Regions from separate parts of the Planococcus sp. PAMC 21323 genome, predicted to be linked through region 1. Evidence: a T-box and tRNA genes for the amino acid it is inferred to sense, from the RefSeq annotation. Region 1 holds a T-box; the other holds one or more tRNA genes.

Evidence for each region. The T-box of region 1 lies ahead of trpS (tryptophan--tRNA ligase). A T-box ahead of a tRNA ligase gene usually reads a tRNA of that ligase, here a tRNA-Trp.
Region 2: it has a tRNA-Trp gene. The T-box ahead of trpS (tryptophan--tRNA ligase) is inferred to sense a tRNA for this amino acid. The anticodon was not compared.

Annotation. Positions count from the first base shown of each region.
Region 1 is NZ_CP009129.1:2,123,944-2,134,088, forward strand. It holds gene opp3b (oligopeptide ABC transporter permease) at 1-687, opposite strand, end outside; gene PLANO_RS10740 (peptide ABC transporter substrate-binding protein) at 875-2,566, opposite strand; gene PLANO_RS10745 (DUF3899 domain-containing protein) at 2,817-3,149, shown strand; T-box leader at 3,193-3,404, shown strand; gene trpS (tryptophan--tRNA ligase) at 3,449-4,441, shown strand; gene opp4A (oligopeptide ABC transporter substrate-binding protein) at 4,487-6,301, opposite strand; gene PLANO_RS10760 (ABC transporter permease) at 6,409-7,320, opposite strand; gene opp4B (oligopeptide ABC transporter permease) at 7,346-8,308, opposite strand; gene PLANO_RS10770 (ABC transporter ATP-binding protein) at 8,296-9,249, opposite strand; gene PLANO_RS10775 (ABC transporter ATP-binding protein) at 9,236-10,145, opposite strand, start outside.
Region 2 is NZ_CP009129.1:838,842-848,986, forward strand. It holds rRNA gene PLANO_RS04135 (23S ribosomal RNA) at 1-2,555, shown strand, start outside; rRNA gene rrf (5S ribosomal RNA) at 2,693-2,808, shown strand; tRNA gene PLANO_RS04145 (tRNA-Asn) at 2,820-2,894, shown strand; tRNA gene PLANO_RS04150 (tRNA-Ser) at 2,900-2,989, shown strand; tRNA gene PLANO_RS04155 (tRNA-Glu) at 3,017-3,091, shown strand; tRNA gene PLANO_RS04160 (tRNA-Val) at 3,099-3,174, shown strand; tRNA gene PLANO_RS04165 (tRNA-Met) at 3,220-3,296, shown strand; tRNA gene PLANO_RS04170 (tRNA-Asp) at 3,300-3,375, shown strand; tRNA gene PLANO_RS04175 (tRNA-Phe) at 3,393-3,468, shown strand; tRNA gene PLANO_RS04180 (tRNA-Thr) at 3,486-3,561, shown strand; tRNA gene PLANO_RS04185 (tRNA-Tyr) at 3,565-3,648, shown strand; tRNA gene PLANO_RS04190 (tRNA-Trp) at 3,655-3,728, shown strand; tRNA gene PLANO_RS04195 (tRNA-His) at 3,749-3,824, shown strand; tRNA gene PLANO_RS04200 (tRNA-His) at 3,866-3,941, shown strand; tRNA gene PLANO_RS04205 (tRNA-Gln) at 3,953-4,024, shown strand; tRNA gene PLANO_RS04210 (tRNA-Gly) at 4,032-4,106, shown strand; tRNA gene PLANO_RS04215 (tRNA-Cys) at 4,113-4,186, shown strand; tRNA gene PLANO_RS04220 (tRNA-Leu) at 4,196-4,279, shown strand; tRNA gene PLANO_RS04225 (tRNA-Leu) at 4,650-4,733, shown strand; gene PLANO_RS04230 (C45 family autoproteolytic acyltransferase/hydrolase) at 5,086-6,138, shown strand; gene PLANO_RS04235 (C45 family autoproteolytic acyltransferase/hydrolase) at 6,178-7,221, opposite strand; gene PLANO_RS04240 (B3/B4 domain-containing protein) at 7,396-8,058, opposite strand; gene queG (tRNA epoxyqueuosine(34) reductase QueG) at 8,123-9,268, shown strand; gene trmL (tRNA (uridine(34)/cytosine(34)/5-carboxymethylaminomethyluridine(34)-2'-O)-methyltransferase TrmL) at 9,278-9,751, shown strand; gene PLANO_RS04255 (hypothetical protein) at 10,062-10,145, shown strand, end outside.

The sequences.
Region 1 (10,145 bases):
CAATGCGTTACGAAATGCATGCTTAAATGCAATTTCAGAGCCACTAGCACCTTTAGCTTTTGCTAATGTAATATAATCTGAGCCTAAAACTTCAATCATTTCAGTGCGAATAAAACGTGCCGCAGTTGCGAGCGGGAACATTGCTAATGCGATAGATGGTAACACACTAGACATAAAGCCATCTTTCCACAAAGCTACCGGGAACAAATCCCATTTTAAACCGAACCAGTACTGTAATAAAGAAGCGAATACGAAAGAAGGAATTGAAATTCCGACAATCGCTATAAAAGTACTTGTATAGTCGACCCAAGTATTTTGTCTTAAAGCCGCAACCATTCCCAGCAAGATTCCTAGGACTGTCCCTAATACCATTCCCTGGAAACCAATTTGAGCTGAAGGACCCATTCGGCTTAAAATGACATCTGTAACATCTGCGCCTTTAAATTGGTTAATGGAAATACCTAAATCACCTTGCACTAAACCAAACATATAGTCGAAATACTGAACCGGAAGTGGTTTATCCAATCCGTATCTTGCTTCAACGACTGCCCTTTGTTCTGGAGACAATTTATCTGCGGAAGCCACGGGGGAGCCAGGTAATATTTTCATTAAGAAAAATGTAAATGTAGCAATCAATGCCAAAGTGATGATCATATAAATTAAACGTTTGCCTATATACTTCGCCATAGTGCACCTCCAAAATAATTCTATTTAACAAGTCTGTCTAATAAACGCCAGACTTGCAACATTCATGAGTTAGCAGAAAATGGTCAATTTTCGGTTAATTCCTTTGCATTAGAAAAGAGAGTATATCAATCTAAAAATGCGATATACTCTCTCTCTATTTTGTTTTCACAGTAGCGGGATTAAGTTATTATTTACCCGAAATGTATGCCCATTTGTAAGAGAAATCTCCACCGAATGGGTGTTTGATAATGTCGTTAACATATGGTTGTTGAAGAGCCATAGCTCCACGCTGATAGATTGGTGCGATTGCAGCATCGTCAGCTAATAGAATTTTCTCAGCTTGAGCCATTGCTTCCCAACGTCCAGCTGCATCTGTAGCCAATTCGCCTTTAGCAGATTCAACTAAAGCATCATATTCTGGGTTTGAGTAACCCATTTTGTTTTGAGGAGATCCAGTAACAAACAAATCGATGAATGTCATAGGATCCTGGTAATCTGGTCCCCATCCAGCAGTTTGAATGTCATAGTCCTGAGCTTCGTCAAGTTCTAAACGAACACCGAAAGGTACTGCTTTAAGATCGATAGTTAGACCTTCAAGGTTTTCTTCAAGTTGTGCTTTCAAGTACGCATCCATGTTTTTAGCAGTTTCAGTATCGCCACCCAAGATTTCAAGTGTAACTTCTTCTACTCCTAGTTCTTCAAGACCAGTAGCCCAAAGCTTTCCAGCTTCTTCAGCATTAAATTCAATTAGGTCTCCGTTAACATCACGGAAATCAGCTTTGCTTTCATCAAAAGAAAACTCAGTTGGTACTAAGAAGTTAGCTGGTAGAGAACCGTTAGCTAATACTACGTCAACTAGATCTTGCTTGTTGAAACCTTGTGCAATTGCTTTACGGATGTTGACGTTAGCAAGTGCGTTTTTCTCGCCTTTACGTTCTTGGTTAAGTTTAAAGTAGAAAAGAGTTGGTTCTAAATCAGTTACTAGGTTTTCATCATTTGCATATTGTCTTGCAAACTCACCAGCAAGACCAGCACGATCTTTTTCACCAGAGTTGTAAAGGTTAACTGCAGTAGCAGGTTCTTTTACAACGTCTACGTTGATTGTATCAAGTTTAACTGTTTCAGCATCCCAGTATTCAGGGTTTTTCTGCATTTTCCAAGTTAAACCAGTTCCGTCCCAATCAGTTAATGTGAATGGTCCGTTAAAGATTAAGTTTTCAGAATTAGAAGCGTAAGCGTCACCTTTTTCAGTAACGAAAGCTTCGTTCTGTGGGTAGAAAGTTGGGAATGACATTAATGACATAAAGTAAGGTACTGGACGCTCTAATTGAACTTCTAGAGTGTTATCGTCAACAGCCTTAACTGCCAATTCAGTCGGTTCCATTTCTCCTGCAGCAATTTCAGTAGCATTTACAATCGAACCAGCCATCATGTAAGCTCCGTATGGAGAACCAGTGTCAGGATCAATTGAACGTTGCCAAGAGTATACAAAATCTTTAGCAGTAACTGGTGTACCATCTGACCAGTTAGAATCACGTAATTTGAATGTGTAAGTTAGACCATCTTCGCTGACTTCAGGCTCGCCATCAGCAAGTGCTGGTTCAGCAACATTTTCTTTGTTTAAACGGAAAAGTCCTTCGTTAACATTATTGAAAATGTTAAACGCAACTGCATCTTCAGCTAGTGAAATATCCATTGTTGGAATTTCAGCGCTTTCCATCAAGTTTAAAACTTGTTCTGCGTCTGGTTCCCCAGCTGTTTGATTTCCTTCTTTTTTGTCAGTTCCTGTGTCTTCTTCATCACTGCCACCACATGCGGCTAGAAAAGCACTAAGAACTAAAACTAGGCTTAGTAGCCAAAAAATCTTACTATTCTTCACTAAATTGACCCCCTCGAATTTTCTGAAAAATTGGTACACAGTTAATTATACATAATATTTTTTTCTTGTACAGAACTTTTTTGCTAATTTTTACACTCTTGTAACAATTGCGTTACATTAACATTACACAAAGTCTCTCGAATGTTGGATTTGTAAGCGTTTTCGCCGTCTACGATAAATATAGTTTTTTTGATTTTTTTTTATATTTCTTCTACAATTGATAAGAATTGAGGTGCACAAATTGAAAAAGATGATTTTTTCATTTTTAATTATTCAACTATTAATATTTATAACGACGATTCTACGAGCAGATGGTTTCACTTTGTTAACCTATATTAACAACTCATTTATTTACGGAGGCATCTTACTTTTTTTAGGATTATGGGTTTTTGTCATCCGGACAGGAGTTTTTGATATATTTACAATGAGTATGAGAAAAGCTTTTAAAATGAAATCAACATTAGAAGATGACGAAATGCGTCCTCCTTCAGAAGCTTTAGCTTTCTCTAGTTCCTTTTTACTCGTCACTGGTAGCCTTACCTTACTAATTATGTTGATTTGTTTAGTCGTTTATAGCATCTAATATTGCTTAAGAAATTGTTTATGTATTATAATAAGACTATATAAAATGGGCAATGATAAAGAAGAGTAAATGCAGTTCCTTCTATAATAGAGAGTCTGTGGTTGGTGTAAACAGATGGAGTGCTGCATTGAATGGACTTTGGAGCTGAATTGGCGAATGTATAGTAGTCAATTCCGTGTTCTTCACGTTAAGAAGAAGAGTGGCCGGGAACGGCAACTAGGGTGGTACCGCGGAAACACATCATTCGTCCCTTTTTTTAGGGATGTGTGCTGTGTTTTTAATTTGAGGAGGAATATTAGATGAAGAAGAAAATTTTTTCAGGCGTTCAGCCTACCGGTACGGTCACACTCGGAAATTACATAGGTGCGTTTAAACAATTTACTGAGTTGCAAGATGAATATGATTGCATCTTTTGTATTGTTGATCAACACGCTATCACTATGCCTCAAGATCGATTAGAACTACGTAAAAATATTAAGGCATTGGCTGCGCTTTATCTTGCAGTTGGAATCGATCCAGAAAAAGTAACTTTGTTTATTCAATCAGAAGTTCCAGCGCACGCACAAGCTGGCTGGATGTTGCAATGCGTCTCGACCATCGGAGAACTTGAACGCATGACACAATACAAAGATAAGTCGGCAAAAAACACTTCTGTTTTAGCAGGATTATTAACCTATCCACCTCTAATGGCTGGTGATATTCTATTGTATCAAACTGATATTGTGCCAGTTGGCGATGACCAAAAACAACATATCGAACTGACACGCGATTTAGCGGAGCGCTTTAACCGCAAATACAATGACATCTTTACGATCCCTGACATTCGCATTCCAAAAAACGGGGCGCGTATTATGTCCTTGCAAGACCCTACAAAAAAAATGAGTAAATCCGATCCAAACAAAAAAGCCATCATTACTTTGCTTGATGACTTAAAAACTATTGAAAAGAAAATCAAGAGTGCTGTAACAGATTCAGAAGGAATTGTTAGTTACGATCCGATCAATAAACCTGGAGTAGCTAATTTATTGACTATTGAAGCTGCCTTAACTGGTGAAAGTATTGATAACTTAGTTTCAAAATACGAAGGTTCTGGTTACGGTGACTTTAAATCCTCTGTAGCAAAAGCTGTAACAGAGCATTTAGCGCCGATTCAAGAACGCTACAAAGCCCTATTAGATTCCGATGAATTAGATGCAATTTTAGACGCTGGAGCAGAAAAAGCAAATTTCCTTGCAAATAAAACCTTAAAGAAAATGGAAAATGCAATGGGCCTTGGTCGAAAAAGAAAGTAAGAAAAAGGAGCTGCGAAATTCGCAGCTCCTTTTGATTTATTTTATTTATTCTGCAGTAACAGGTTTTTCACTGCTTACAGCTAAATCAGACAAGTACATTTCAGTACCATCGCCAATTGCGTAGTTTAATACACGGTCATTGACTGGACTTAGTATTGCACGGTATAAAGTTGGGAATACCGGTACTTCATCTACCATTAATTGCTGCCACTCATTGTAAACGTCTTGACGGAACGCTAAATCAAACGCTTCTGCTGAACGTCCTTCTTTTAGAAGACGTTCGTTTTCTTCGTTATCCCAACGCGGGAAGTTGTATAAAGCTTCTGCTCCGTAAAGTCCTGAAGGATCTACATCAATTCCAACACCCCAAGCTGCTTGATAAACATCAACGTCTGGGTTGTCTTCTCCGCCGTTACCAACACGGTCGTAGAAAGTGTTAAATTCGAGCATTTCTAAATTCACTTTTAAGCCAACTGTTTCCCAAGACTGAACATAATACTGAGCTAAAGGTTCAGCCGTATCCCCACCAGTCATTGAAATAAAGTTGATTTCTAATGGATTGCCTTCTGGATCTTCGCGGAAACCATCACCATCTGTATCTTCATAACCTGCATCATCTAGAAGTGTTTTTGCTACTTCTGGATCGTATGCTCTTCCTTCGTTTGTATCATCATGGAATTCAGGATGCGACGGTGGAATTAATGTTGTTGCATTCCAACGCAATCCATTATAGAAGCGTTCGCCAACAGCTGTATTGTCAACCGCATGCCACATTGCTTTACGAAGTTCTACATCTCCCATTTTCGCATCTGGATTAGGTTTTACCCGATTTTCCTCTGCATCCCATGTTCCTAGTTTAAATCCAACGTACGTATAAGCACGATCTATTGCTCCTAAAAATTCTACATTGGACATTTCCGCGTTATCTGGGAATTGATCTACTGGGAAATCACTGATCAAGTCTACTCCACCCGTTTCCAGTTCTTGAACAACTGTTGAGCTGCTGATGACTTTGATTGTAACACCATCAAGTTTTGGTTCACCGCGCCAGTAATCTTCGTTCTTTGTAAGTGTTACAGATTCTCCTGGAACAATGCTATCTACTTTAAATGGTCCAAAACCGATTGGATTTTCCCGTACTTCTGGAGATGAAGAAATATCTGCTACGGCCATGTCTCCAAAAATATGCTTAGCTAATGGGTATGACCAAATGCTTCCTGTTAATAGAGAAGGAGTTGATTCGATATACGTAATTTTCAATGTCTTCTCATCAACTACTTCAATACCTGAAATCGTATCCGCTTTCCCGCTATTATACTCTTCCATTCCTTCGATATTAGTGAAATCTGAGTTGTAGCGAGGGCCGTCATAATCTTTATTGCCGATTACTTCATGAGCAAATAACCAATCTTCTGCAGTAACAGGTTTACCGTCATGCCAGTTTACATTGTCGCCAATTTTAAATGTAAATGTGCGTCCATCTTCAGAAACTTCATATGTTGCAGCTCCATCATTTGTGTACACATAGTTTTCATCCCAAGTTAACAAACCTTCATCAAACCAGTTTAAAATTTCTGCATCGGGTGCACCAGAGTAAAAGTTCCAGTTTAGTGTTCCTTCAAATACTGTATCCGATACTAAACCAAATGTGATCTTACCACCATCGATAGCTTCGCCTTCGTTTGTTTTTACATTGCTAAAATCATCGATCGAATACAGCCCATCATCTTTTGCTTCCTGTTTGCCATCAGCGTCTTTTTTGCTACCGCTATCTTTTGTTGCCTCATCATCTCCACTACATGCTGCTAATAACAATGCTAATGACATAACCAATAATTTAGGCTTATTACTTTTCTTCATTTTTTATTTCCCCCTTTAGTATGAGATAAAATAATTGCTGTTTACATGTTTCAGAATAAAATGTTGAATCCACTTTCAGACTTTTATCCCCTTTCTCCCGCTATTTATTACCCTCTTCGTTGTCGGGCATCAGTAGCTCGTTTTAAAGCTTGCCCAACGTTATTTATACTAAGCATCAATACTAAAATTAGAATCGATGCAGGTAACCAAATCCACCATCTTAATTCCAAAGTTTGAGGGTTACGTGCATAACTAATTAGCGTCCCTAAACTAGGCGTCGATTCTGGAAAGCCAAATCCTAAAAAGGATAAGCCAGACTCTATTCCGATATTTGCTGCCAAATTTAGCGTCATTGTAACGATAATGATTGAACTTAAATTTGGAAGCACTTGGAAAAACATGATTTTAAAATTTGATGTTCCCAATGTTTTAGAAGCTTTTACGTAGTCTAGCTCTTTTTCCTGCAGCGCTTTGGATCGTATGAGACGGGCGATTCCCATCCATAAGAACGCTGTCATTATTAAAGAAAATGAGACAATGCTATAACCAGGTACAGCCGTAACAAATGCGATAACTATCATCAACGTAGGCAATACCATGAAAAAATCAACAAATCGCATAAAAATATTATCAACTGTGCCACCATAATATCCGGACACGAGTCCTACTAATATACCGATAATTCCTGTTAGTAAAGTGATTAAAATACCGATAGCTAATGAATTTCGCGTACCAATGATTAATTGACCAAAAATATCACGACCACCGTAATCAGTTCCTAACCAATACATAGAAGATGGAGCCTCATAAAGAGCAAACAAATCAACTTTGATGATATCGTCTTGGTCGAGAATAACTGAAGTTCCGAAAACGCCTACAATGGTTAAAAACAAAAATGCTAACGAAACTAGTGCAACTTTATCCCGTATTAATTCTCTTAGTAATATACTAAATCCGGATGGGCTTTTAGCGAGATCCACATCTGGGATTTGTGTTCCACCGTCTTTATCAAGTCTCATATTTACACCTCAAAATTATCATTTATTATTTAATTCGAATACGTGGATCTACTAAACTCAAGATAATATCTGATAACAACGCTCCTATGATTGCGGCAAGTCCAAACAAAAGTACAAGCGCTGTCATTACACTGTAATCACGCAAACTGATTGAAGAAAGGAATAACTCTCCCATCCCTGGATAACCAAAGATACTCTCTATGAATATCGTTCCACCAATCAATCCAGTTATTTCGTATCCAAAGAACGCCGCGATTGGAAGCAGGGAATTTCTTAATACGTGACGATTATAGACACGTGATTCGGATGCACCTTTCGCTCGAGCTGTTACGATAAAATCTTTTTGCTTTGTATCAATAATCTCACTTCTCAAATACTGAACTGTCGAAACAGTGGTAATCAATGCCATCGATAAAGCTGGCAATAATAAATGATTTATTTTGCTGATAAAATATTCGAATGTTCCTGGTGTAGTACCAGGTGTGACACTACCGCTAGTTGGGAACCAGCTTAATTGGAAGCCGAAAATAAATAACATAACTAATGCAAAAATAAATAATGGTGCTGCAAATCCAATATACGTATAACCCGTAATTGCACGGTCTAACCAAGTATCATTAAACCGGCCACTAATAATCCCAAGTGGAATTGCGATTAAATACGTTAAAATTAATGTTGCTAAAGATAACCATAGCGTATTGATCATTCGGGCTCCGATTAAATCAGCTACTGGCATTTTAAAACGGAATGATTGCCCAAAATCTCCTTGTACAACGCCTTTAATCCAGTCTATGTACTGTACATACCAAGGATTGTTCAATCCAAGACGTTCTCTCATTGCCTCGATTGTAGCCGGATCAATACTTGGATCAATTAATCCAGTTAATGCATCACCAGGCATAGCCTGAGCTAAAATGAATACTAACAGACTTAAGACAATAATTTGCGGGATGGTGATAAGTGTTCTCCGAACAATTAATTTCCACATATCCCCAAGCTCCCTTCTGCAATAGCTACGTGGTGAGTAGCTGATATTGGTTTTAAGGAGAATGGCAAGCCATCTTCATCAAAAAAGTCTTTTTCTAAATTATCGTATTCAGATTTCACCCGTTTTCGATTTTCGTAATGCATTTCTCGTTTGCGCGGATCGCTATCAGGGATTGCAGCGATTAACCGTTTCGTATAAATATGTTGTGGATTTGTAAATATCTCCTCTGCAGTTCCCTGCTCAACATATCGACCTTTGTACATAATGCCAATATGATCACACATATGACGAATAATTCCTAAATCGTGACTAATAAATAGATACGTTAAATTGAGTTCTTTTTGAATTTCACGCATAAAATTCAATACTTGAGCTTGTACCGATACATCTAAAGCCGATACTGGTTCGTCAGCAATAATCAATTTAGGTTTTAAAGCAATTGCTCGGGCAATACCAATCCTTTGTCGCTGTCCTCCAGAAAATTCATGCGGATATTTATAAATTGCTTCTGGACTAAGCCCAACCAATTCCATAAGTTCTTGAATGCGTGTATGTTCTTCTGCTGCAGATAGGTTTTCATAATTACGAAGCGGTTCTGCTACAATATCTATTACTCTTTTTTTAGGATTTAACGATGAAAATGGATCTTGGAAAATCATTTGTATATCTTTTCGGACGTCGATATACTCTTTTTTACTAACCGTCGCCAAATCTCTTCCTTCAAACATTACTTTTCCTGAAGTAATATCATTTAAGCCGATAATGGCGCGCCCTGTCGTTGTTTTTCCTGATCCAGATTCTCCAACGAGCCCGTAAGTTTGACCTTGTTCAATCGAAAATGAGACGCCATCTACCGCGCGAACATGATCCTTCACAGTTTGAAATACACCGCCACGGATAGGAAAGTGGACTTTCAAATTTTCAACTTCAATTAGCGACATAATTGCGCTCCTCCTTGGCTTGTTCTGGGAAGTAAAAGTCTTTATAGCAGGTGCAGCGCACAAAGTGACCAAGACTGATTTCGTGCAGTTCTGGTGAAGCTTCATGAGATGACTCTTCGATCCATGGGATACGGCTTGCAAAGCGACAGCCTGTTCTAGGCAAATTTTGAAGTGATGGTACAACACCTTGAATGACGTGAAGATCAGATTTTACTTCTGCCAATGTTGGAATTGAATTTAAAAGAGAGCGTGTATATGGATGTTGCGGATTTTCCATTAATGTATAAATATCTGCAATTTCTACAATTTGCCCCGCATACATAACCGCCACTCGGTCAGCCATTTCAGCGACCACTCCTAAATCATGCGTGATCAAAATAATGCCAGCATGCATCGTATCTTTTAATTCTTTGATCAAATCTAAAATTTGCGATTGAATCGTTACATCTAATGCTGTTGTCGGTTCATCTGCTATCAATAGTTCAGGCTGATTTGAAATGGCCATTGCTATAACAATACGTTGACGCATACCTCCTGATAGTTCATGTGGATACTGATAATAGGTTTTTTCAGGACGTGGGATGCCGACTTGGTTTAATAAATTAATTACTTGTTTTTTTCGAAGGCTTTTTGAGATTTTGGGATTGTGAAGAAAAATGGCTTCATCGATTTGTGCTCCCACTACCATGAGCGGATTAAGCGCAGAAAGAGCATCTTGAAAAATCATTCCCATTTCACTACCTCGTAGCTGCTTCATATAATTTGCATTTGCTGTTGCTAAATTATTTCCTTTGTAATTGATTTCCCCTTCAATTTTCGCTCTTGTATGAAGACCCATAATCGAAAATGCAAATGCACTTTTTCCAGAACCAGACTCACCTACAATTGCAAGAACT
Region 2 (10,145 bases), 1.3 Mb from region 1:
CCGTAGCCGAAAACCCTACCCCTCCAGAGTGGATCCTGAGTACGGCGGAACACGTGAAATTCCGTCGGAATCTGGGAGGACCATCTCCCAAGGCTAAATACTTCCTAGTGACCGATAGTGAACCAGTACCGTGAGGGAAAGGTGAAAAGCACCCCGGAAGGGGAGTGAAATAGATCCTGAAACCGTGTGCCTACAAGTAGTCAAAGCCCGTTAATGGGTGATGGCGTGCCTTTTGTAGAATGAACCGGCGAGTTACGATTACATGCAAGGTTAAGCTGAGAAGGCGGAGCCGCAGCGAAAGCGAGTCTGAATAGGGCGACAGAGTATGTAGTTGTAGACCCGAAACCAGGTGATCTACCCATGTCCAGGGTGAAGGTAAGGTAACACTTACTGGAGGCCCGAACCCACGCACGTTGAAAAGTGCGGGGATGAGGTGTGGGTAGCGGAGAAATTCCAATCGAACCTGGAGATAGCTGGTTCTCTCCGAAATAGCTTTAGGGCTAGCCTCAAGATAGAGAATCCTGGAGGTAGAGCACTGTTTGGACTAGGGGCCCATCCCGGGTTACCGAATTCAGACAAACTCCGAATGCCAGTGATTTATGCTTGGGAGTCAGACTGCGAGTGATAAGATCCGTAGTCAAGAGGGAAACAGCCCAGACCACCAGCTAAGGTCCCCAAATATCCGTTAAGTGGAAAAGGATGTGGCGTTGCTTAGACAACCAGGATGTTGGCTTAGAAGCAGCCATCATTTAAAGAGTGCGTAATAGCTCACTGGTCGAGTGACACTGCGCCGAAAATGTACCGGGGCTAAACGGATTACCGAAGCTGTGGATGGATCTCGTAAGAGATCCGTGGTAGGAGAGCGTTCTAAGGGCGTAGAAGTCAGACCGGAAGGACTGGTGGAGCGCTTAGAAGTGAGAATGCCGGTATGAGTAACGAAAGACGGGTGAGAATCCCGTCCACCGAATGCCTAAGGTTTCCTGAGGAAGGCTCGTCCGCTCAGGGTTAGTCGGGACCTAAGTCGAGGCCGATAGGCGTAGACGATGGACAACAGGTTGATATTCCTGTACCACCTCCCCGCCGTTTGAGCAATGGGGGGACGCAGAAGGATAAGGAGAGCGTGCCGTTGGTTGTGCACGTCCAAGCAGTGAGGCGTGGAATGAGGCAAATCCCATTCCTGATACGTTGAGCTGTGATGGCAAGAGGGTTTACCCTTAGAGTCCCTGATTTCACACTGCCAAGAAAAGCCTCTAGCGAGGCGGGAGGTGCCCGTACCGCAAACCGACACAGGTAGGCGAGAAGAGAATTCTAAGGTGAGCGAGTGAACTCTCGTTAAGGAACTCGGCAAAATGACCCCGTAACTTCGGGAGAAGGGGTGCTCTGGTAGGGTGAATAGCCCGAGAGAGCCGCAGTGAATAGGCCCAGGCGACTGTTTAGCAAAAACACAGGTCTCTGCAAAACCGTAAGGTGACGTATAGGGGCTGACGCCTGCCCGGTGCTGGAAGGTTAAGAGGAGTGCTTAGCGCAAGCGAAGGTGCGAATTGAAGCCCCAGTAAACGGCGGCCGTAACTATAACGGTCCTAAGGTAGCGAAATTCCTTGTCGGGTAAGTTCCGACCCGCACGAAAGGCGTAACGATCTGGGCACTGTCTCAACGAGAGACTCGGTGAAATTATAGTACCTGTGAAGATGCAGGTTACCCGCGACAGGACGGAAAGACCCCGTGGAGCTTTACTGTAGCCTGATATTGAATTTTGGTGCAACTTGTACAGGATAGGTAGGAGCCTGAGATTCCGGAGCGCCAGCTTCGGAGGAGGCGTCAGTGGGATACTACCCTGGTTGTATTGAAATTCTAACCCACAAGCCTGATCGGCTTGGGAGACAGTGTCAGGCGGGCAGTTTGACTGGGGCGGTCGCCTCCTAAAGAGTAACGGAGGCGCCCAAAGGTTCCCTCAGAATGGTTGGAAATCATTCGTAGAGTGTAAAGGCAGAAGGGAGCTTGACTGCGAGACGTACATGTCGAGCAGGGTCGAAAGACGGGCTTAGTGATCCGGTGGTTCCGCATGGAAGGGCCATCGCTCAACGGATAAAAGCTACCCCGGGGATAACAGGCTTATCTCCCCCAAGAGTCCACATCGACGGGGAGGTTTGGCACCTCGATGTCGGCTCATCGCATCCTGGGGCTGTAGTCGGTCCCAAGGGTTGGGCTGTTCGCCCATTAAAGCGGTACGCGAGCTGGGTTCAGAACGTCGTGAGACAGTTCGGTCCCTATCCGTCGCGGGCGCAGGAAATTTGAGAGGAGCTGTCCTTAGTACGAGAGGACCGGGATGGACACACCGCTGGTGTACCAGTTGTTCTGCCAAGGGCATCGCTGGGTAGCTATGTGTGGCCGGGATAAGTGCTGAAAGCATCTAAGCACGAAGCCCCCCTCAAGATGAGATTTCCCATTGCGCAAGCAAGTAAGATCCCTCAAAGACGATGAGGTAGATAGGTTCGAGGTGGAAGCGTGGCGACACGTGCAGCTGACGAATACTAATCGATCGAGGACTTAACCAACAAATTGTAGGCGAAAATCTTGCACGTTCCAATGTCGTTTATCCAGTTTTGAAAGAATAAGAAAAAGTTTTTGAAAAAAAGCTTGAAAATGCCTGTGATATTGGTATAATAAATCTTGTCTTTCAAAATAAATTCAGTCTGGTAATGATGGCAAAGAGGCCACACCCGTTCCCATCCCGAACACGGTAGTTAAGCTCTTTTGCGCCGATGGTAGTTGGGGGTTTCCCCCTGTGAGAGTAGGACGTTGCCAGGCTGATCAATTATTCCGAAGTAGCTCAGTGGTAGAGCACCGCACTGTTAATGCGATGGTCGTAGGTTCGAGTCCTACCTTCGGAGCCAATTATGGAGAGCTGTCCGAGTGGCCGAAGGAGCATGATTGGAAATCATGTAGGCGGGCAACCGTCTCAAGGGTTCGAATCCCTTGCTCTCCGCCAGAAGATCGTTTTCAAAAATATAAGTACGGCCCCTTGGTCAAGCGGTTAAGACACCGCCCTTTCACGGCGGTAACACGGGTTCGAATCCCGTAGGGGTCACCAATTACATGGAGGATTAGCTCAGCTGGGAGAGCATCTGCCTTACAAGCAGAGGGTCGGCGGTTCGATCCCGTCATCCTCCACCATTTCTTAAATACGTAAGTATTGTGAAGTATATGAAATAACATTATCGCGGGGTGGAGCAGTTCGGTAGCTCGTTGGGCTCATAACCCAAAGGTCGCAGGTTCAAATCCTGCCCCCGCAACCAAATGGTCCCGTGGTGTAGCGGTTAACATGCCTGCCTGTCACGCAGGAGATCGCCGGTTCGATCCCGGTCGGGACCGCCATTTTAATTTTTAAAAGTGGGTCAGTAGCTCAGTCGGTAGAGCATTAGATTGAAGCTCTAAGTGTCGGCGGTTCGATTCCGTCCTGACCCACCATTTTTATTAATATTTATGCCGGAGTAGCTCAGTTGGTAGAGCAACTGACTTGTAATCAGTAGGTCGAGGGTTCGACTCCTTTCTCCGGCACCACTAGGTGGGGTAGCGAAGTGGCTAAACGCGGCGGACTGTAAATCCGCTCCTTCGGGTTCGGCAGTTCGAATCTGCCCCCCACCACCAGTTTTTAGGGGCATAGTTTAACGGTAGAACAGAGGTCTCCAACACCTCCGATGTGGGTTCGATTCCTACTGCCCCTGCCAATTTTAAAATTTATATGATGGCGGTCGTGGCGAAGTGGTTAACGCACCGGATTGTGATTCCGGCACTCGGGGGTTCAATTCCCCTCGTCCGCCCCATGTTTTAATTTAATTAAGTAAACTTATAAAATAGTAAAGTGGCGGTCGTGGCGAAGTGGTTAACGCACCGGATTGTGATTCCGGCACTCGGGGGTTCAATTCCCCTCGTCCGCCCCATCTTTTATTAATGGGGTATAGCCAAGCGGTAAGGCAACGGGTTTTGATCCCGTCATGCCCTGGTTCGAATCCAGGTACCCCAGCTTTATTGCGGAAGTAGTTCAGTGGTAGAACGCCACCTTGCCAAGGTGGAGGTCGCGAGTTCGAACCTCGTCTTCCGCTCCATTATTTGGCGGCATAGCCAAGTGGTAAGGCATGGGTCTGCAACACCCTTATCACCGGTTCGAGTCCGGTTGCCGCCTCCATAATAATTTGCCGGCGTGGCGGAATTGGCAGACGCGCGGGACTCAAAATCCCGTTCCTTCACGGGAGTGTCGGTTCGACCCCGACCGCCGGTATCATGAAAGAACCTGCCTGTTCTTTCCAAAACCTCTTAACTGTGAGTATTCATAGTTAAGAGGTTTTTTGTTGTATTGTCATTTATAAAGTCGAGATTAGATCACTATTGATGAAATTAGTTTCAATATGACCGATGGATAATAGAAGGGTAGTGGATTACGATGGCCATTCTTTAAAGAACATTGTTATGAGAAACGTCTTTTTGTTTAAGAGAGAATGTCTCGAACCTGCTGCGAGTTTTGCTCTTAATGTCTATTATGCTATCTCAATCTTATACTTTGCCATTTGAAACTATTTAATACATCAAGAAAGTATTGGCGAGAAAAGTAGGGTGTGCTATAATAAATCTTGTCCGCTAAATCAATACTTGCCGGCGTGGCGGAATTGGCAGACGCGCGGGACTCAAAATCCCGTTCCTTCACGGGAGTGTCGGTTCGACCCCGACCGCCGGTATAATGCAAGTAAAGAATAAAAGTCCTGACTTAATTGTTAGGGCTTTTTTCTTTTTGTTGATAAAGTTATATGATTTCTACATTAACTGCAAAACTAAGAAAAACTCCAAATAGAACGGCAACAGGCCGTGAATAACTAATCTAGAAAAACTGATTTCTATCAAGATGGTTATACCGGGAATGGGGATAATGGGAAGATGTCATAGCCAAGATAATTTCCAATTATTAAAAAGACTGCCATCCATACTTTACTATTCTTAACACATTCCACGCTCGCTTTGACTTTTGAAAGTTTAAGTGAAATTGTGTATGCTGAACTACAATAGATAATTTTCAGTAAAAAGGAGTATTCGATGAGGAAAATCCATAGTGATATTTTAGAATTTAGAGGAAGCCATTATGATTTTGGAGTTAGGCAAGGGGAACTTTTAAAAGACAGCGTGATATTAGAAAATCGGAGAAAGCAGTGGAAAGCAAAAAGGCCGAGGTTTGAAATAAGTGTGCAAGAAACAGAAGAGGTTTTTCGTGAGTTTGCACCAAGAATATGGGATGAACTACTTGGATTGCAAAAAAGTCTTGATTTACCGATGGAAGAAGTGATTCGTGACTTTGGTGGTTACCGTATTGATGCAATGCCATCGGGTTGTTCGATTGTGACTGGGAAAGATTTTATGGTTAGGAATTATGACTTTCACCCGCAAACTTATGAAGGACGCTTTAGTTTGTTCCAACCGACTGATGGGGGTTATGCCATAATCGGACCTACGTCACGGATTATTGGACGAATGGATGGGATGAATGAGAAAGGCTTGGCTATGGGATATAATTTTACACATCGGAAAAAGCCAGGAGATGGCTTTGTTTGTTATTTAATTGGACGTATTATTTTAGAAACGTGTGCTACGGTAAATGAAGCTGTAGAACTTCTGAAAAAAATACCTCATCGTGGATCGTTTAGTTATATTGTGACGGATACTAGTGGCGAAACACGTATTGTCGAAGCAAGCCCACGGGCAGTGGATATTCGTATAGCTAATATTTGTACCAATCATTTCGAAATTCAACAGCTCGAAAATCGCAATTACTTGAAAGACTCGTTTGATCGATTAGAAGCGGTTCAAACTCAAGAACAACAAACAAAAGATGTTGGTAGTGCTTTTCGTTTATTTAATGATACGGACAAAGGTGTATTTTCAACTCTTTATAAAAGTTGGGCTGGAACGATTCATACCTCTGCTTATTTACCAAAAGAAAAAAAGATCTGGTTTGCATTAGGTGGAAATCAACAGCCGGTTATTTTAGATTTTGATAAGTGGTTACAAGGAGAAAATTTGGCTATTCAATCGATACATGGAGCGGTAGATACAGATATTGGTTTTGCACATGTGGATAAACAGTTTGTATAGAATAAAAACAAGAGCCAGCAATTTGCTGACTCTTGTTTTTTATAGTTCGGCCATATGAACAAATGGCAGATGGGTATCTATTTTTCCGTTAATTCGTTTTGCATATAAGCGCTCGCCTTGCAGCCATTTCTCAAAATCTAGCATGAGCGGTAAGCGATCTGGTCCGATAGCAAATCCAACTTTTAAGCTGTGCTGGAAGTAAGAAGCGGTATGAAGAGTGCCTGAAGCTGTACTGTATTTTTTTGAAAAGACCCCTTTGTCAGAGTCATTTAACAGGCGGAAAGCATTATAAGCATCGATTTTTTTATGTTGCTGCAACATCATCTGTTCTCTTCTTCTAGAATCATCAGTTTGGTAGCGGTTTTCTTCAACTAGTAACTCAAAATGGTTGGTGGAAATAGCAGATTCACGCACGACGACAGAACGTGGCGATGCTTCGACTACAACTGATTTTCCTGTACGGTCTAATAGGACATAACTAAAAGAGCGGCGGTGAGGGAGTTCTTCTAGCAATGCTACTGCGTCGTCAATGGTAGCGCAGTTTTCTAATATCAAACGGCCGATCATATTGCAGATGAACCCATCTTCTGAGTTGCGGCGGTTAATGAAATTATAGCCCATGACCAGGCCTTTTTCATTCATCCCATCGGTACGTCCGGTAATTTGCATAGTAGGTCCAATGGTCGCAAATCCTCCATCAGTTGGTTGATACAATGCAAGTCGACCCTCATAGCCTTGAGGTGAACTATCGTAATTGCGTACCATAAATTCGGACTCGGTATAAATTGAGCAGCCGCTCCGTGTATATTCCAAATAATAGCCTCCGAATTCTCGAATCGCCTCATGCATCGACCAGTCAAGAGCGTCTGCTAAGCCGGTGATTTCTTCCCATACTCGGGGGGCTAATGTGACTAATATATTTTTGGCACGTTGTTCGTCTATAATCAAATGGCGGTTAGAAGCTTGTCGTTGTTTTTGGCGATTGGGTAGAATCAATGATTCTTTTAATAATTCTCCTTGCATCCGACCAAAATCGTAATGGCTTCCACGAAACTGGACAATATCACTGTGTACTCGTTTCATGTATGGACCCCTCTTTTACTAATTAATGTAAGAAGAGTTTACTGCATTTTTGAGTAAATAGAAAAGAATATGCCTAAACGGCAAAGTCATTGAAGTTATACATAAGAGTTCTTGGGAAAATAGCATAAAAAGACGAATGCTTATATGTAAGCACCCGTCTTTTTGTTGAGTAAATTAAACTACATAAATCTCAGCGTCTCCGCCGTTAATGCCGGTAAACATATTTGAAGCAGCGGTTAGCAGCTGCAAAGCTGTATCTTTTTCCATAGAAGGACGCAGATAAAAAATATGTACTGCATTTTTTGTCTGTTCTGTAACAGCCGTCCGTTTAGAATCGACATAAGGGCTACCGAACGCACCTTCATCGTCTTTGGATACGAGAATGCCAGTCAATGTATTGGTGCGGTTATTTAAGCCCTCAAAGCGGTCTGTGCTAGTTCCAACCGTGATTTCAATATCACCTGAAATTTTATCAGCATCGTAAAGACCTAGTGGGATTTCGTATTGTAGCGACAAAAAACTATTCATGTCGACAGCAGAATCGACGACTGATAAATAATTTTGCTTTTTAATACGACGATATAATGCTTCAGCAGATGGTCGGTAACGGCTAGGGTCGGCACCTAATGCTTTCCAAATTAGTTGCCATTCGAGCAGTCCAGGAAAATCTGTGAATTCTTTATCTTCCAACTCAAAAAATAATTGTTCCTGAAAAAGTTGCAAACGGCCTTTTAACATTTGAGGTGAATCGGAAACGGTGATATTGTTATAATGAATGACACCAATTTTAAAATCGCCTAGAATTTCGTTTATTTGAGGATCGATTGTCAGCTTCATTGCAATCTTCCTTTCATTAGGGGTTTTTATTATCGTATCATAGAATTGAGTGAGGGGTTACGACATGAATCTTGATCAATTTCAAAAAGAGCTTGTTGCGTATGCCTCGGATATCGGAATTGATAAAATCGGTTTTGCCTCAGCAGAACCTTTTTATAGCTTGAAGCATCAATTGATTCGTCAGCAACAATTAAATTATCAGTCTGGATTTGAAGAGTCAGACGTGGAAAAACGTACGCGACCGGAATTACTATTGAACGAAGCAGTTAGTATTATTGCAATCGCGATCGCCTATCCATCCCGAATGAAGGATGCACCGCAAGGAGTCAAAGGTGCACGGAGAGGAATTTTCTCCCGGTCTTCTTGGGGGAAAGACTATCATGCGGCACTGAGAGAGCGTTTAACGCTATTAGAAGCATTTATCGCTTCACGTTACCCAGAAGCACGAATGCGATCAATGGTGGACACAGGTGAGCTTTCTGACCGTGCAGTAGCAGAACGTGCAGGAATTGGCTGGAGTGCCAAAAACACCAATATTATCACGCCAGAATTTGGTTCATACGTATATCTTGGTGAAATGATTACCAATATTCCATTTCGATTTGATGAGCCAATGGAAGATCAATGCGGCGATTGTCGTCTTTGTATCGATAGCTGTCCAACAGGTGCTATAGTTGAAGCGGGTCAATTAAACGCTCAGCGCTGCATTTCGTTTTTAACGCAAACGAAAGGATTTTTACCAGATGAATTTCGTGGCAAAATCGGCAACCGATTGTATGGCTGCGATACGTGTCAGACGGTTTGTCCAAAAAACAAGCGTAAAGCCAATCAAATTCATGCAGAGTTTGAGCCAGATCCAGAAATTGCGAAACCCTTATTGCTGCCATTGTTAACAATCTCTAATCGTGAGTTTAAAGATAAGTTTGGTTATGTGTCCGGATCGTGGCGAGGCAAAAAACCGATTCAGCGAAATGCTATTTTGGCGTTAGCACATTTTAAAGAAACAGCTGCTATACCTGTTTTGATTCAATTGCTCGACAGTGATGAGAGACCCGTTATTCGAGGAACTGCAGCATGGGCAATTGGCAAAATCGGAACATCCGAAGGGTTAGTTGCTTTACAACAAGCAGAGGAAAATGAAAAAGATAGAGAAGTACAAGAAGAAATTCAAAAAGGATTGGCATTTTTTGCTGAAAGATCGAAAGGATAAGTGACAGATTTGGCTATTCATATTGTGTTGTACCAACCGCTAATACCAGCGAATACAGGAAATATCGCGCGTTCATGCGCAGGGACAGGTGTAAAGTTACATTTAATACGTCCACTAGGTTTTTCAACAGACGATAAAATGTTGAAACGTGCCGGACTTGATTATTGGGAGCATGTCGATATTCATTATTACGATGGATTGCAGGAGTTGTTTGATCGTTACAAAGACGGAGCATTTTATTATATTACGAAATTTGGTGCAAAAACACATACGTCTTATGATTATTCTGATAGAGAAAAAGACCATTTCTTTGTTTTTGGACAAGAAACAAAAGGATTGCCTAAAGAATTGATTGAACAAAACCCAGATCATTGTTTACGTATTCCGATGAATGACAATATCCGTTCGCTCAATTTATCAAATACGGCATCCATTTTAATGTATGAAGCGTTACGCCAACAAGATTACCCTGGCTTAGAATAAAAAAAAGGACAGCGAATTTCGCTGTCCTTTTACACTATTCTCTTTCGTTTGTTCCAGGCTTGTCATCGTATCCAGCAGTAAAAATAGCTACTAAGAACGAAACACAAATACCTAAAATAAGGATTAAGTTCATAAGTATGACCTCCTTGAAATGTGCATCTTTGTTTAGTATAGCTTACAAGCGGGAAAAATGAAATATACAACATGGATTGAAATGTGGATAATTTCTGACGGTCTGTTAAAAATGAAACTTATTTCGTATTCAATCGTATAAAGAAGACAACAACAGTTATAGAAGGGATGAAATAATATGAAAATGAAAATTTCTGTCGCATTGCTTTGGTTTACAGGTTTAGCTGAAGCATTTCTAGCGATTCCATTAATAGGCGGGGGC